Regions from separate parts of the Paenibacillus uliginis N3/975 genome, predicted to be linked through region 2. Evidence: riboswitches for the same ligand, from Rfam matches in the RefSeq annotation. Region 2 holds a riboswitch; each other region holds the start of a gene.
What was found. Region 2 has a riboswitch for ZMP and ZTP ahead of B9N86_RS11055 (bifunctional 5,10-methylenetetrahydrofolate dehydrogenase/5,10-methenyltetrahydrofolate cyclohydrolase). Riboswitches for the same ligand answer to the same signal wherever they lie in the genome.
Positions count from the first base shown of each region.

Region 1: another riboswitch for ZMP and ZTP. It lies ahead of purT (phosphoribosylglycinamide formyltransferase 2); the one in region 2 lies ahead of B9N86_RS11055 (bifunctional 5,10-methylenetetrahydrofolate dehydrogenase/5,10-methenyltetrahydrofolate cyclohydrolase).
Region 3: another riboswitch for ZMP and ZTP. It lies ahead of rpiB (ribose 5-phosphate isomerase B); the one in region 2 lies ahead of B9N86_RS11055 (bifunctional 5,10-methylenetetrahydrofolate dehydrogenase/5,10-methenyltetrahydrofolate cyclohydrolase).

Region 1 covers NZ_LT840184.1:2,427,181-2,432,216, reverse strand. Annotated here, with positions in the region: gene B9N86_RS11575 (MerR family DNA-binding transcriptional regulator) at 1-356, shown strand, start outside; gene B9N86_RS11570 (fibronectin type III domain-containing protein) at 345-620, opposite strand; gene B9N86_RS11565 (histidine phosphatase family protein) at 648-1,229, opposite strand; gene purT (phosphoribosylglycinamide formyltransferase 2) at 1,427-2,587, opposite strand; ZMP/ZTP riboswitch at 2,712-2,792, opposite strand; gene trxA (thioredoxin) at 2,853-3,164, opposite strand; gene B9N86_RS11545 (NADPH-dependent FMN reductase) at 3,194-3,748, opposite strand; gene B9N86_RS11540 (MerR family transcriptional regulator) at 3,741-4,136, opposite strand; gene B9N86_RS11535 (GNAT family N-acetyltransferase) at 4,302-4,724, opposite strand; gene B9N86_RS11530 (YebC/PmpR family DNA-binding transcriptional regulator) at 4,834-5,036, opposite strand, start outside.
Region 2 covers NZ_LT840184.1:2,325,084-2,330,119, reverse strand. Annotated here, with positions in the region: gene B9N86_RS11070 (Na+/H+ antiporter subunit A) at 1-655, opposite strand, end outside; gene B9N86_RS11065 (hypothetical protein) at 910-1,137, shown strand; gene B9N86_RS11060 (hypothetical protein) at 1,461-1,742, opposite strand; gene B9N86_RS11055 (bifunctional 5,10-methylenetetrahydrofolate dehydrogenase/5,10-methenyltetrahydrofolate cyclohydrolase) at 1,964-2,812, opposite strand; ZMP/ZTP riboswitch at 2,883-2,960, opposite strand; gene B9N86_RS11050 (hypothetical protein) at 3,018-3,197, opposite strand; gene B9N86_RS11045 (MmcQ/YjbR family DNA-binding protein) at 3,261-3,623, opposite strand; gene B9N86_RS11040 (Cof-type HAD-IIB family hydrolase) at 3,691-4,488, opposite strand; gene B9N86_RS11035 (glycine-rich domain-containing protein) at 4,645-5,036, shown strand, end outside.
Region 3 covers NZ_LT840184.1:326,060-331,095, reverse strand. Annotated here, with positions in the region: gene B9N86_RS01470 (serine hydroxymethyltransferase) at 320-1,570, opposite strand; gene B9N86_RS01465 (TIGR01440 family protein) at 1,630-2,217, opposite strand; gene rpiB (ribose 5-phosphate isomerase B) at 2,326-2,781, opposite strand; ZMP/ZTP riboswitch at 2,924-3,005, opposite strand; gene B9N86_RS01455 (low molecular weight protein arginine phosphatase) at 3,126-3,704, opposite strand; gene B9N86_RS01450 (manganese efflux pump MntP) at 3,750-4,310, opposite strand; gene B9N86_RS01445 (L-threonylcarbamoyladenylate synthase) at 4,415-5,036, opposite strand, start outside.

The sequences.
Region 1 (5,036 bases), 100 kb from region 2:
AATGGATGACCATCGGGGAGGTCTCTGCTGCGACGAACATCCCAAGTTCAACAATCCGATACTGGGAAAAGATCGGACTTATCACTTCTTCACGAGATTCACGAAATAGGTACCGAATATTTAATCAATCTCAAATTCGTAAAATCATCCTGCTTCGCACCTTGCGGCCGGCTGTCTATACATATGACTTAGTGGGGCTTAAACAAGCGATCGGGGCAATGGATCATAACGATCTGGAGCATGCGAAAAAAATCGCTCAAGATTCGCTGGCGTACCTGAACAACATAAACCAAGAACAACTTCGCGGCGGGTACTATTTATACCGTTTATGCCGATTGTTAGATTTAATTGATTAATACCAGATGTAGTCGCACACTTTGTCCGTTACCTGAATGTATTTGGTAAAAATAAACCGTCCCTGCTTCAAGGCCGTTCACTGTGAGCTGGTGAATTTTTGAATGCCCTTCATTAGAGACGGTTGTGATCACTTGCTCCGGTTTTTTGTAATTACCTTGATATCCACTATGGATTCTCTCTGCTAACAGAACATCTACTCTGGAGGATGCCGGCTCAGATGTTTCCCACATGATCGTCATGGAGTCCACCGTAGGCCATTGCAAAATAGGGTCCCTTAATAATTGTTTGCTTTATGCGGGACTCCACAACCGCTGAACATGGCTCAGGTGATTATCTTGGAATTCCAATTTATAAATATCAGGTTTGCTTGTCCCCTTCCAAAATTCAAAGCCATAATTAGAATCGAAATAATTCAATATGATCGTCATTATATTTCCGTGGGTACCAAGCGCGATTTTCTTGCCTTTATATTCCGAGAGCAGTTGCATAATGATCGGTATAGCCCAATCCTGCGTCTGTCGCGTTGTCTCCCCTTCGGGCATGCAATAATCTATATCGATAAAAGATTGTTCAATTCCTATTAACAGCTCCTCATCGGATACAGCTTCATTCAAAGTACCAATTGGTCTTTCAATAAGCTCGTTATACAAAATGATCTCTTTCTGTAGCAGTTCAGCAAGTGGAGCTACTGTTTCTCTTGCCCTGTTATACGAACTGGAGACGATCACATCAATTCCTTCATCTCTTAACAGCTCTGCTACTCTTTTAGCATCAGATTTCCCTTGATCGTTCAAGCTCGCACCTCCCGAGCGCTCAAGTTCCAAAGAAAATGGAGCAATTCCATGACGAACAAAATACAGATATGTTTTCATTGTTCACCCATCCCCCAATTTTTTAAGTAATAATAACTTAATATACTTGTTAGTTGAAGAGATTGTAAAGTCTTAAAAGAGCTGTGCAAGTGTCGGAGACTACAACACTCACACAGCTCTATCTCAACCATAGCATTTCATTTAATGACACCGTCAAGAGAAACGAACTCCGATACTTTTCAAAAAACCACGTATAGTTAAGATTCTACAACAGCAAGCTCATCAAGTGCCAATTTCGCCTGTTTCCGTGCATTTTCAACCGAATCGGACGTTGATAAAGCGACCGCCATTCTCCGACCTGCCTTTGTAACCGGCTTGCCAAATACACGAACCTGCGTGTTCGGGACCGATAATGCCTTCTCCACACCGGTAATACAATAGTGTTCGAGTTCAAGGCTTGCTTTCAATGGACGGCTGGCTCCCGGCGTCATAAGTACAATTTCAGGGATTGGATAACCGAGGATCGCACGGACGTGTAATGCAAATTCAGAAAGATTTTGCGTTACGAGTGTCACTAGTCCAGTATCATGCGGCCGCGGAGAAACTTCGCTGAAATAAACTTTATCCTCCGTTAAAAAGAGTTCAACACCAAACAGACCATATCCGCCTAGTTCGTCTGTTATGGCTCCAGCAATATGCTTAGCTTCTTTAATCTGATCCTCTGTCATATCATGCGGCTGCCAGGACTCAATGTAATCCCCGTTTTCTTGAATATGTCCGATTGGTGCGCAGAAGCTTGTTCCGTTTACGGAACGAACCGTGAGCAGTGTGATTTCAGACTCAAAGCAGATGAACTCCTCAATAATAACCCGCCCGTTCTGAACCCGGCCACCTTCCATTGCTACGTTCCAGCACTGTTCAATGTCCTTCTCTTCACGGCAAACACTTTGTCCTTTTCCTGAAGAACTCATCAGAGGTTTGATAACGCAAGGATACCCCATCTCCTTTACCGCTTGAACAAACTGATCATACGTGTCAGCAAATTTATAACCGGCTGTTGGCAGGCCCAGTTTCTCTGATGCAAGACGTCTAATCCCTTCCCGATCCATCGTCAGCTTCGCAGCGCGGGCTGTTGGAATGACCCGATGGCCTTCTTCCTCCAGTTTTAAAAGCTCTGAAGTCGCTAATGCTTCAATCTCGGGTACAATAAGATCCGGTTTTTCCTGTTCGATAATTTCCCGCAACCGCTCACCATCCAGCATATCGATCACATAATGACGGTGGGCTACCTGCATGGCAGGTGCATGAGCGTAACGATCAACCGCTACCGTCTCAACTCCCAGACGCTGAGCTTCGATCAAAACTTCCTTTCCTAGTTCTCCCGAACCGAGCAGCATTATTTTCTTAGTTTGCAACATTGGCATATCCCCCATTTTACCGCTCATAGCGGTAGTTTATTCTTGCGAGATAAGGATGCAGTTCACCCCGAAGTCTAAGCTTGCTTATCTCAAAAATAAAAGAGGCAAGGAGAAAGAAACTCCTTACCTCTGCCCAGGCGTACGGCCGCTGCCATTCATGTGCTCCCTCATGGTTCCCCATGTTCCGCCAGTCACACATAAGCATTTCATTTGTCATGTAAATCATACTGAAATCTTCGCCTATTTGCAACATGAAGGGGTACTTTTATTGGTGAGTTTGGATTTTGCCTATAATGGAATTTTTCCGCTGCAAGCCCACCAGTTTTTCCACCGGTTGGCCGTTTTTAAATAGAATCAGTGTCGGAAGACCCATCACGCCATACTTAGAAGAGAGCTCGGGCTCTTCATCTGCATTCACTTTACCGATGACTATAGAATCTTGTAGTTCGACGGAAAGCTCTTCCACAATGGGAAGCTGCATTTTACAAGGTCCGCACCAAGGCGCCCAAAAATCAACCAGCGTTAAACCTTTGTCGATGAGTTCTGAAAAATTCTCTTTTGTCATTGTCTCAAGCATTCTGCTATCCCCTTTGTAAATAAAATTGTTTATAACTCGGTATTCAAAGCTTTTTCCAGAGCATGAAGCACTGCTATTATTTCCTTTGCCAAACCATTGTCCGTGATGTCTCCCGCTGCATTCATTTTCAAACTTATTTGTGGAATACACATCGTTCCCCCAGAGACTATATGTGCATTCAACATATTCAGAGTCATTAAAAGTGACGCATGAGCATTTTCACCGCCTGAAGGATGTGGTGAGGCACTCAGCACACCTGTCGGTTTGTTATATAACTCACTCGATGACACCGTCCAGTCAATCGCGTTCTTAAGAACGCCTGGCACACCACTTGCATATTCCGGTGTGCTAATTAACACGCTGTCAGCGGCCTTAAGTTGTGTCCGAAAATCGATCACAGCTTCCGGTACTTCCTCTCCGTCGATTTCGGGATTGAAATGCGGAAGATCACCTAATCCATCGAAAATCGTCAACTTAACATGTTTAGGAGCCAAAGTGGCAGCTGCACGTAACAGATTCGTATTAGACGAACCGTTACGGAGACTTCCGGATATACCTATAATGTGAATCGTTGGCTCATTCATTGTTACATCCCACTTTCAAGGAATTGATTTCACTGGCTGGATGTTCTTCAATAATCGAACTTATGCGTTCCTCCAGATTTGACTTTATGCTCTCAAGCTGCTTGATTTGATCATCAATTTCTTTCAGTTTCTGTTGATATACCGGAAGAACCTCTTTACAAAATGCTTCTTTGTTCATCAACACGCAATTCAGAAAGCCGGCGATTTGTTCAGTAGTCAAACCTAATTTCAAGTAAAATTGAATAGTCTGCACTTGTTCAATCATGAATGAGGAATATTCACGATATCCGTTATCATGCCGTTTGGGAGCAAGCAATCCCTGCTGCTCATAATAACGAAGAGAGCGGATGCTGACTCCGGTTCGATTGGCGAGTTCTCCAATTCTCAAGTGTCATGCCTCCAATTGTAATTGTATGGGTCTAATCTGATTATAAACGATGACACTAATGTCAGGGTCAACATGAATTTAATAAAAGAAAAAAGCTCAGAGTTAATTATCTGAGCTTTTTTCTTTTATTATAGGTGTTTTCAATTAATGCAATCATTAAACTGTCTATAAATCTTTTTTTAGATAGTAATGCTTAAAATCTCTTCCGACATTATCAAGGGTACCAAACTCTTGAAACCCGTGTTTTTTATAAAAATCTAATGCTTGAAAACTTAAAGTATCTACTTTTATGAAGTCACAACTCGTCTCCAAAGCTATTTGTTCTATTTCTAATAATAGTTTAGTTCCATAACCCGATTTACGCATGTCTTCATCAATTATAAAAGTATGAATCTCTAACCAATTCCAGCAAATTTCACCTAATATTCCCCCGCGAACCTTGCCATTTTCATCCTTCAGAAATAAATTAATTTCTTGGTATCTCCCACCTAAATCTACTGGGAAATTCTTTAAATTAAACTCATAAAGCTGATTATTAATATGATACTTATCATTTTTATTTAGTTCTTTAGTAATATGTAAATTCATTATGTAGGTGTTTCTCCTCTTCTTCCAACAGTATAAAAAATACCTCCTCATTATGAATTTTTCAATTCATTCATGAGGAGACATTTATCATAATATTAATTCATCAGATTTACTCTTCAGAATCCACGTTATGATACACTTGCTGAACATCTTCCAGATCTTCCAGAGCATCAATCAATTTTTCGAATTGTGGTACGGCATCTGCAGGAAGTTCAACATAGTTTTGCGCAAGCATCGTTAATTCAGCAACGGTAAAATCAGAAATACCAACGTTTCTGAACGCTTCTTGCACCTCATGGAACTGATCCGGTT
Region 2 (5,036 bases):
CAAGCAGAATCAAAATCATGGCGGGAATAAATAATGTATGATCTGTCATTTCAGAGACCTGACCAATGATCTCCCTTACGCTCATGCTTCCGGACATAATAGAAAGCATCAGGAAGCCAGTAAACATGGCAAGACCGCCGAATACTGTAATGAGCATCGATTTCAGAGCTCCGTATCTTGATCGTTCACGGGAATACCAGAAAGCAATCAGCAGAAAGGATGAAACGCTCGTCAACTCCCAAAATCCGTAAAGAACCATCACATTATCGGACAAAACGACACCAAGCATCGCACCCATGAACAGAAGCAGGTATACATAAAACCGATGAATCGCTTCCTTGTTCTTATCCATATAAAAGACAGAATATAGAATGACAAGTAAGCCGATTCCGGTAATCAACAGGGCGAACAAAAGGCTGAGCCCATCCAGGTATACCGTAAAATTGATGCCCAGGGAAGGTATCCACGGTAAGCTTGAGAGCACTCCCTCACCTTCCTGTACAGAAGGAATTCTGCTTAGGAAATAAACAAATAAGATGACCGGTACAGGAAGGACAAACCATCCTGTGTGAATACGTTTCGTAAACTTGTAAATAAGAGGTACCAGAACGGCAAAAATAATAGGTGCCATAATGGCGACATGAAGCAGCGACAAGTTGATTCCTCCTTAACCCCAATATGTTAATCTTTTCTCAGTATTACCAATCAAAAATTCGTAAGACCAAAAAAACACAAAAAGAGCCTGCTGTTGGCAGGCTCCTCCGGTTATTTCCATATGTAGTTATTAACTCAAAAATAAACACATCTCAAACTGTGAATCAGTATAGCCTATGAATAATACTTTTGTCAAAGGTATTGTGAATGAAAATACACTAAGTGGGCATCACTCTTAAGTGAGGAGTGATTAGAATGATCGTCCGAAAGATTACAGTATGCTGTATTTTGTTCGCTTTACTTGTGCTGGGGGCCGCTGTGCTGGACTGGCATGTCAACCGTTTACACTACCCGGAACCAAAGTATGCACCACACAGTCCCAAGTATAATATAAACACAATCAACACATTGGAAACGGATATAGGAACCCAATCCTTTCGTCCACGTGAATATATCCGTATAATTCAACGTTCGGCTGACTAATTATCCCCGAACACAAACATACCGAGGGAGAAATATGCAGCCGTCCAGAGAAAAGCTGCCGAATAGGAATATACGGCGAATCTCGGATATGACATCCCCTTCATCCCAATGCAAATCCTCCTGACAACAATTACCTTGCAAATTCTTGCAATTCATTTTGGTGTTATCAGTTTATAAAAACAGGCATATTCTGGGAACCTGCTTGAGCCAAGTCTTCATTCCCGACATTAGTCCAGTTATTTACTGGACCGTGCGATCTTTACAGACCCCGTAAGATAAAAAAAACGCCAGCTATGCGCTGACGATTTTTATCACTTTACTATTCATTGTTTTAAACTTTTAAAGGCTCCAATGAATCCGGATGGGTCTTCCTTTACAGTATAAGAATAAACTCCAAGCTTCGTGTGCAGGTATAAAAAACCCCCTACATCCCCCATCTGACGGAAAGATAGGTCAAACACATCTGCGACGGGAAATTCACGATAATGTGTTACGATCTTATCGCGATACAAATATAACGTCCGATGATCCTCATACATCACTTGTTCCGTACTTCCAACTTCCCTTTGAATCTTATAATAGGGTTGTACAGCTAACCACTCCATATTCACCCTCCTTATAAGTTAGTTCGAGAATAATGATACAAAAATCAAGCCTCAACCATCGTCAGGTGCATAATATCATAGTAAACGCATGCATAACAAATTTCAGACACCGGGGCAGAGCATAAAATGATTAACTGAAGACGCTACGCGTACGAATCGTACTGTCCCTGATATTAATTAAAAATCACTTTTGGGACTGCCCTCTCAACTTGCGCTCAAACTTATGCTTTCATCGATCTTTCAGCGGCATCAACCGTATGTTTCAGCAGTGTTGCAATCGTAACAGGTCCTACTCCGCCCGGAACTGGGGTAATTGCACTTGCATGCGGGAAGCAAGCTTCATAATCGCAATCTCCGATATTTCCTTCGTTATAACCGGCATCCATAATTACAGCACCCGGTTTAATCCAATCTCCCTGTATGAAGTTCGGTTTTCCGACCGCTGCCACCACGATATCACCTTGTGACACCAGGTGATCCAAATTTTGTGTTCTGGAATGGCAAATTGTTACCGTTGCATTCCGGTTCAGAAGCATCATAGATACCGGTTTGCCGAGGATCGGACTTCTCCCAACGACAACCGCATGCTTTCCTTCAATCGGAATGTGGTAAGCATCCATAATTGCCATAATCGCTGCAGGCGTGCAGGAAGGAAATAGAGCCTGACCAAACGCATTTTGAGCAAAACCGAGCATTGTTACACCATCTACGTCTTTTTCAATCGAAATCGCTTCAAACGCGGCCCGCTCATCAATGTGATGCGGCACAGGATGCTGCAGCAAAATCCCGTGCACAGAAGGGTCGTTATTCAGCTCATTTATTACATGGATTAACTGTTCAGTAGAAGTCATCTGATCCAATACCACACGCTTGGAGTCAATCCCCAGCCTCTTGCATGCGTTGCCCTTCATACGGACATACGTTTCCGAAGCAGGGTCATCTCCGACCAAGACCGTCGCCAGGCAAGGTGTTGTCCCTTCCTGAACCAATCTTTTCACACGCTCTTTCAATGCTTCTTTAATGCTGTTCGCCACTTGATTGCCATCCAAAATCAACGTTTCCTTGCTCATGTGATCAGCCCTTTCGACAATTTATGTTTATAGAAACACAAAGAGGTAAGGAGATCCTATGGAATCTCCTTACCTCTGCCCAGGCGTACGGCTGTTATCTATGTGCTCCCTCATGGTATTCCATGTTACGCCAGTTACACATAGTGACTTTTTCTTAATATATCACGTTTTGCTGAGGGGCGCACCTTTAATTGTAGATGAATTTTTAACCTTTTTTTCGTTTGCCAAGCCGTTCCATAATTTCCAGCGCCGCTACAAACAAAACGAACAAAATGAACAAAGAAACAGATCTTCCATAGTCAATCAGTCCGAACTGTGGCACAACCGCTGCGGCAATTCCAACGATAACGATACCCAGCACAGAAAATTTCCAACCTTTAAGCATTATGAATGGCTCCTCGCTTCTTAAATCGAATCCATATATCATATACCAATGCGATACCCTTGTTTAAATCACCGCACTAATCGAATCTCGCATAGATTTTGGAAGACTTTTAAAAACCAGCTCGTAGGAGTGATCAATCATATCCTGCATATCTGAATTCGTTAAGGAGCCGTCACAGATGATAGTGTTCCAATGTTTCTTGTTCAAATGATAGCCGGGCTGAACGGCAGCATGCTGTTCCCGAAGATTCTCAGCGATTTCCGGATCACACTTTAATGCTATATGGGTAAACCCGTTCTCTTCAGGTTTGGAGATCAGTGCAAACATTTTACCCCCGACCTTCATGACGAGCGGAGATGGACCGAATGGGTAGTCTTCTGCAGCTCCTTTTTTGGCTAAACAGTATGTTATTAGATGGCTGTGCACGAGATTTCTCTCCTTCATCCTTCATTTTACCTAAATATAACATGTACAAAGGATCCAGAAAACCTAGCTATACTACGGCGCTGTCAACGGACAGTAAACCGAGCTGCCGGAGTCCATGCATAATGCCGTCCTGATCGACATCCTTTGTTACATATCTGGCTACTTCCTTGACTACGGAGTCCGCGTTTCCCATTGCCACACCATGGCCGACGAATTGCAGCATTTCCAGATCGTTCAGATTGTCTCCGAAAGCAATAACCTCTTCTCGCTTATAACCGAGATGCTGAATAAACTTCTCGATTCCAGCTGCTTTGGAGCCTCCGTTCGGAATTACGTCAACGCCCACTTCATCCCACCGCACAAGCCGGAGCAGATCATCGAATTTCACGATATATGATGTCTCTTCCTCTTTAGTACAAAAGAGAGCCGCCTGATAAATATGTCTGCCCAAATAGTAGTCGGGATCACATTCCGGTATAGGTAATTTATGTGGGGCATAGCTGGCTTCAACGCGCTTATGGTAAGTCATGTTCATTTTCGTATTTTCTTCACTGGTATAAATGATCGGTTGATCCAAGCTTACAGCATATTCATTAAGTGAATGAAGAACCTCAGGCGGGATCGGATTGCTGTAAACCAGGTTTCCTTTATAAACAACATACTGACCGTTTAAGCTGACATAAGAATCGATACCTAGCTCTTCCCGTAGCTCCTTAAACAGAAACGGAGGCCGCCCCGTCGCAATTGCAACCTCATGTCCGTTTGCCTTTAATTCATGAATCGCTTCCTTTGTTGACAAGGGCACCTTTTTATCATAGTCCAATAGAGTCCCGTCTATATCAAAAAAAACTAGTTTTTTGTCCATATTTATTTCCTCCTCATATTTGAGTCACCTATCAAGCATAATTCATGAAAAGCATTTCAGGTCAAGGAAACATGCTAACCATTTTTCAAAACGTTTTGCATAAAATGTATAAATTTGTGATAATGCACTAAAGCCCTTAAGAAAGGACATAACGATATGAGCAAAGGTCTTATTATAATTCTCATTATCATGGTCGTGTTCAGCTTGGCTTCGATCAGCCTGTTTTTACGTAAAAGTCTGAAAGAAGTACGATCCCGCTCAAGGTTAAATATTACCCGTAGGTTGCGGAATGCTCCTCCACCACCTGATCTGGTCAGAGTAGACAGCCCAGCGGTAGATCTGGCTAACAAACTGAAACAATCGATTCCTGCAAGCTTCAAAGATGCATTAAGACAGAGAATGATGTCTGAGCATCCAGGCATCTCCGAACGTGAGTACGAATGGCGATGGCTTGAGCTACAACGGTTCTTCATTCTTTGTGCTGTTCTTGATCGAGTGCCCATGTTCAGTAAGGCGGTAGATGAGTTGTGGCATGAGATGCTGATGTA
Region 3 (5,036 bases), 2.0 Mb from region 2:
ATTTCTCGCAGAAACGTCATCGCCCTTTGGAAAAGGACAACGAAATCGTTTCTGCTTGTTCAATATGGGCGTAAAATCTAGTGAGCTCCATAAATCTTGTCTATTATATCATTCCCCGTGGTGATTTTACACCTGTATCCATCATGTTTCTTGCGCTCTAAAAAGTCAGGGCGCATTAGCAAAACCTGGCATTATACTATCGTTTCCATTCTGTTCAAAAAGATGCCAAATCGTGCTGAAAGAACCAAAAGCCCCGTCTTCTACGAAGACGGGGCCCGAAGAGCGCCTTACATTACCTCACCTAACCAAGTTGCATTGATTAGTATTTCAATTGCGGATACAGCGGATATTTCTCTGTCAATTCAGCTACCATACGACCAGCTTTTGCGAGTGTTGCCTCGTCCTTCGGCTGACGGAGGACCATAGCTATAATTTTGCCGATCGTAGCCATAGCTTCCTCATCCATGCCACGGGAAGTCACAGCTGGGGTACCGATCCGGATACCGCTTGTTACAAACGGACTTGTAGGGTCAAATGGAATCGCGTTTTTGTTCACGGTAATACCGATAGAATCTAGCACTTTCTCAGCATCTTTACCGGAAATGTCCAAATTACGGGTATCCACCAGCATCAGGTGGTTATCGGTTCCGCCGGATACGATGTTAAGCCCTTCAGAAATCAGTGTGTCCGCAAGTACTTTGGCGTTCTTCACTACTTTTTCAGCATGCTCCTTGAAGGATGGGTCCAACGCTTCACCCAGCGCAACTGCTTTGGATGCAATGACGTGCATAAGTGGTCCGCCTTGGGTGCCCGGGAATACCGCCTTGTCGATAGCTGCAGCCCATGGCTGTTTGCACAGAATCAAGCCGCCGCGCGGTCCGCGCAGTGTTTTGTGAGTTGTTGTGGTAACGAAATGTGCGTGAGGTACAGGGTTCGGATGCAATCCTGTAGCAACAAGCCCTGCGATATGAGCCATATCAACCATGAACAAGGCACCCACGTCATTTGCAATGGAAGCCAGTGCTTCAAAGTCGATGGTTCGCGGATAAGCGCTTGCGCCGGCAACAATCATACGCGGACGATGTTTGAAGGCTGCTTTACGCACTTCGTTATAATCGATTAGGAAGGTATCTTCCTGCACACCATATGCCACAAAGTTATACAGAAGGCCGGATGCATTGACAGGACTACCGTGCGTCAAGTGCCCACCATGTGCCAGGTTCATACCGAGTACCGTATCGCCCGGCTTCAACGCAGCCAAATAAACAGCCATGTTCGCCTGTGCACCGGAGTGAGGCTGGACGTTAGCGTGCTCAGCACCGAACAACTGCTTCGCACGGTCACGTGCCAGATCCTCTACAATATCAACGCGCTCGCAGCCGCCATAGTAGCGTTTGCCTGGATAGCCTTCTGCATATTTATTCGTCAGCACTGATCCCATCGCTTCCATAACAGCTTCACTAACAATGTTCTCCGAAGCGATAAGTTCAATGTTACTGCGTTGGCGCTTCAGTTCCAAATCCATCGCTTCCAGTACTGCCGGGTCACTCTTGCGCAAATGTTCCATCATATTCGTATCCTCCCTAAATTAAAAAATAATATATGGTTAATCATCAATCACAACTACGTCTAATCACATGCCGCCCTATCAATCTCCTGCTCCATCCGATATACAGCCCGCTCTCCACCGATCAATTTCGGTCTCGTCAATGCCGCTGTCACACGAGCTTTCCCGATATACCGAATACTCGGTCGAAATGGTACCGCAACACGGCGCAGATGCATGCCGATCATCGTCTCACCAATATCGATACCCGCATGAGCGGAGATGCTCTCAGCCAGACACGGATCATCGAAGCTCCGGTAAGCGGCAGACGCCATAGATCCTCCCGCTTTAGGAACGGGTACTGCAGCTACTTCCGTCAGTCCCAATCGCTCGAGTAGTTTCCGTTCCACAACAAGCGCACGGTTCAGGTGCTCGCAGCACTGGTAAGCCGTATCGAAACCGAACTCAGCCTGTACCTCTGCGATTCCGTTCAGCACCTGTTGCGCGGTCTCCAGCACACCGCCGGTACCAATCCGGCGGCCGGTGATTTCACTTGTGCTGGTCCCGACGACCAGCACCTTGCCTGCCCTGAGACCTGCAGCCTCAGCCAATTCCCGCATAATCGTTACCGTTTGTTCTCTCAAAGCATGGTCAACCGGGTAATCTGTCATGTGTTTCAGCCCTCCTTGGATGCGATAGTCTGAAAGCCAACTGCCTGATGTCTTAGTTACTTAAGTTACTTAGGTTACTTAGTTACCGTTCATCCCTGCAGTACGAGCTTATCCCTTCAGATAGCGTTCCTCAATGGCCTTGATTTTGTTCACCCTGCCAACATGCCGCTCACCTTGACTGAAATCTGTCGTCAGCCAAGCTGTAACGATTTCTGCTGCAAGGCCGGGGCCCACCACTCGTTCACCAAGTGCCAGCACGTTGCTATCATTGTGCTCGCGGGTAGCTTTTGCCGAAAATACATCATGTGTCAGCGCACAGCGAATTCCTGGAACCTTATTCGCCGCAATGCTCATGCCGATTCCCGTTCCGCAGATCAGAATTCCACGGTCAGCTTCTCCGGATACGACCTTTTCACATACCGGAAGCGCAAAGTCAGGATAATCTACCGAGTCGGAACAGCCGCAGCCCAAGTCCTCGACCTCATGCCCGAGATTCCGAATGACCTCCGTAATTTCCTCTTTCAAACGAATACCTGCATGATCCGTGCCCAATGCGATTTTCATATGAAAAACCTCCTCGTATGTTTCATCTTTTGTGTCGGCACTTTTGCAAAATGCTCGTACAACAACTTGTTTCATTATAACCCAAATTGTTAGCAAAAGACGAAAAAAAGAGCAGTCCGCGCACGTGTATCGTGCACCAATTGCTCTTTGCCCAGGCGACCGGCCGTATGTTCCGGTGCTCCATCGTGGTTTCATCCACTTCGTCGCCAGTTACACCGGAATCCGTGTTTTTCCCCTTCATCTTAAAACATACGGAAAAGAAAAGCAACGAATATTTATTCATAATTATGATCGGTAAATGACTTCAACTATAACGGGAACTGTACAGCCGCAAATCACGTTACTTACTCTCTCTCCAGCTTGTCCAGCAATCGGAACAGCGCTGAACGGATTTCTGCCGCAGTTTCCTCATACTCTTCCAGCGAACCTCCGAACGGATCGGAAATATCAAAACTCGGAATACGCTGACGCAGCTCGATTAACCGAACCTTGTCTTTCTCCTGAAGCTCAATGCCAAGGGATCTCATCATCTCCATGGATGCCAGCAGACTGTCCTGCTCCTGCAGATCCGTAAGCACCTGCACATCATTCTCGACGTATTCTTTTAGCGTATGAACCTTGTCCGCCGCATAAGGAAACTGACGAATCGCATACTGCTTATGGGATAACGTCAATGTCAGAATCAGATCTGCCCACTCGACAAGATCCATACTCAGTGGCTTAGAGGACATACCGTCCTTAATCTGCTGATCGCGGAGTACTGCTTCAGCATGACGTGAGATTGGCATTCCTTCTGCAGCCGAAACACCTGCGGAACGAACTTCAAGCGGAATCCCTCTCCCCTTGGCGAGCTTGCGCAGCATACCTTCAGCCATAGGACTGCGACAGGTGTTGCCGGTGCAGACGAACAATATGTTTTTCACGGTCTCCACCTCCCCGAAAGTGTATCTTTTACTGCCGTCATTGTATCAAAATATAAACATCAAACCAAATGCCAGCAAAATGACACCGCCGGTCATTTCTCCATATTCACCGAGTCTGCTACCCGCCTTCCGGCCGAGCATCAGTCCGAAAATCGACATTAAGCCTCCGATCACGCCGAAAGAAGTTACAATGATCGCCGTATCATTCACGAACATGCCAAGCGAAACCCCTACCGAAAAAGAGTCGATACTGACACTAAGCGAAAACAGAAGCATTCCGAGCAGCGTGGTGTGATTCACCGGCCGACCTTCCTCTTTGCGAAAAGAGTTCCAGATCATATGTCCCCCCAGCAGCACAAGCAGGCCTCCTGCAGCGAGCCCCGTAACTTGTCCGAGCAAAACGCCAACATAACGACCAGCAAACAAACCGAGCAGCGGCATCAGCGTGTGGAATAAGGCGATCAGCAGGCTGATGATCAGGACATGTTTCAGGCGGATGCCTCTCATTCCAACACCGATACCGAGTGAAAATGCATCCAAGCCCAGCGCCACGGCCATAATCAGGATCGTCGCGAGTTGCCCTAACTGGACAGACGTTTCCAACATGCCTTTTTCCCCCAAGTCCCTATGGTCTTGTACACCATATGCGGACAAGGGGGGAATGATGCCTAAAACCCTTGTGGACGGATTCATGCCTGTGTCGCGCTCGCCTAATCTGAGGCAAGCCCATCATCGGACGCAAATATAATATGATGACCCGCCGCCTTCAGCAGCCGGTTCATCACCGCGGCGCCAAGACCTTTATCCGGGCAGGATTCTGCCAGGATAAAGGTCGCGCCTGCTTCATCGAATTGGCGCAGCCCGGCGTAGAGCCGGTGTGCCGCTTCCTCCGGTGCGGCCAGGCTGCCGAGCGAGACGGCAACGTCCGCGCGGTAGCGACCGATGTGCTCGTCGAACGACAGCACACCGGTCGTCTCCCCGCGCGCTCCGGCGGCGTCAAGCTCGGCCTGGATCTTGGCGGACACGGCATCAGCCGTCCGCCCCTGGACGATGCACAGGGCACCCTTGGGTGCGTAGTGCGTGTACTTCATGCCCGGCGAGCGTGGCGCCGGGCTGTCTGCGCTCCCGGCGCGCGCAAGCGCCGGGTCGCGCTGCACGCTTGCCGCGAGCGCGGCAAGCTGCTCTTCCGTGACGCCGCCGGGGCGCAGCACCGTCACAGTACCGTCCTGGCCAGCCTGGACGACCGTCGACTCGACGCCGACCCCCGCGGGGCCGCCGTCGAGAATGCCGTCGATGGCACCGGCCAGATCCTCAAACACATGGCCAGCCAGC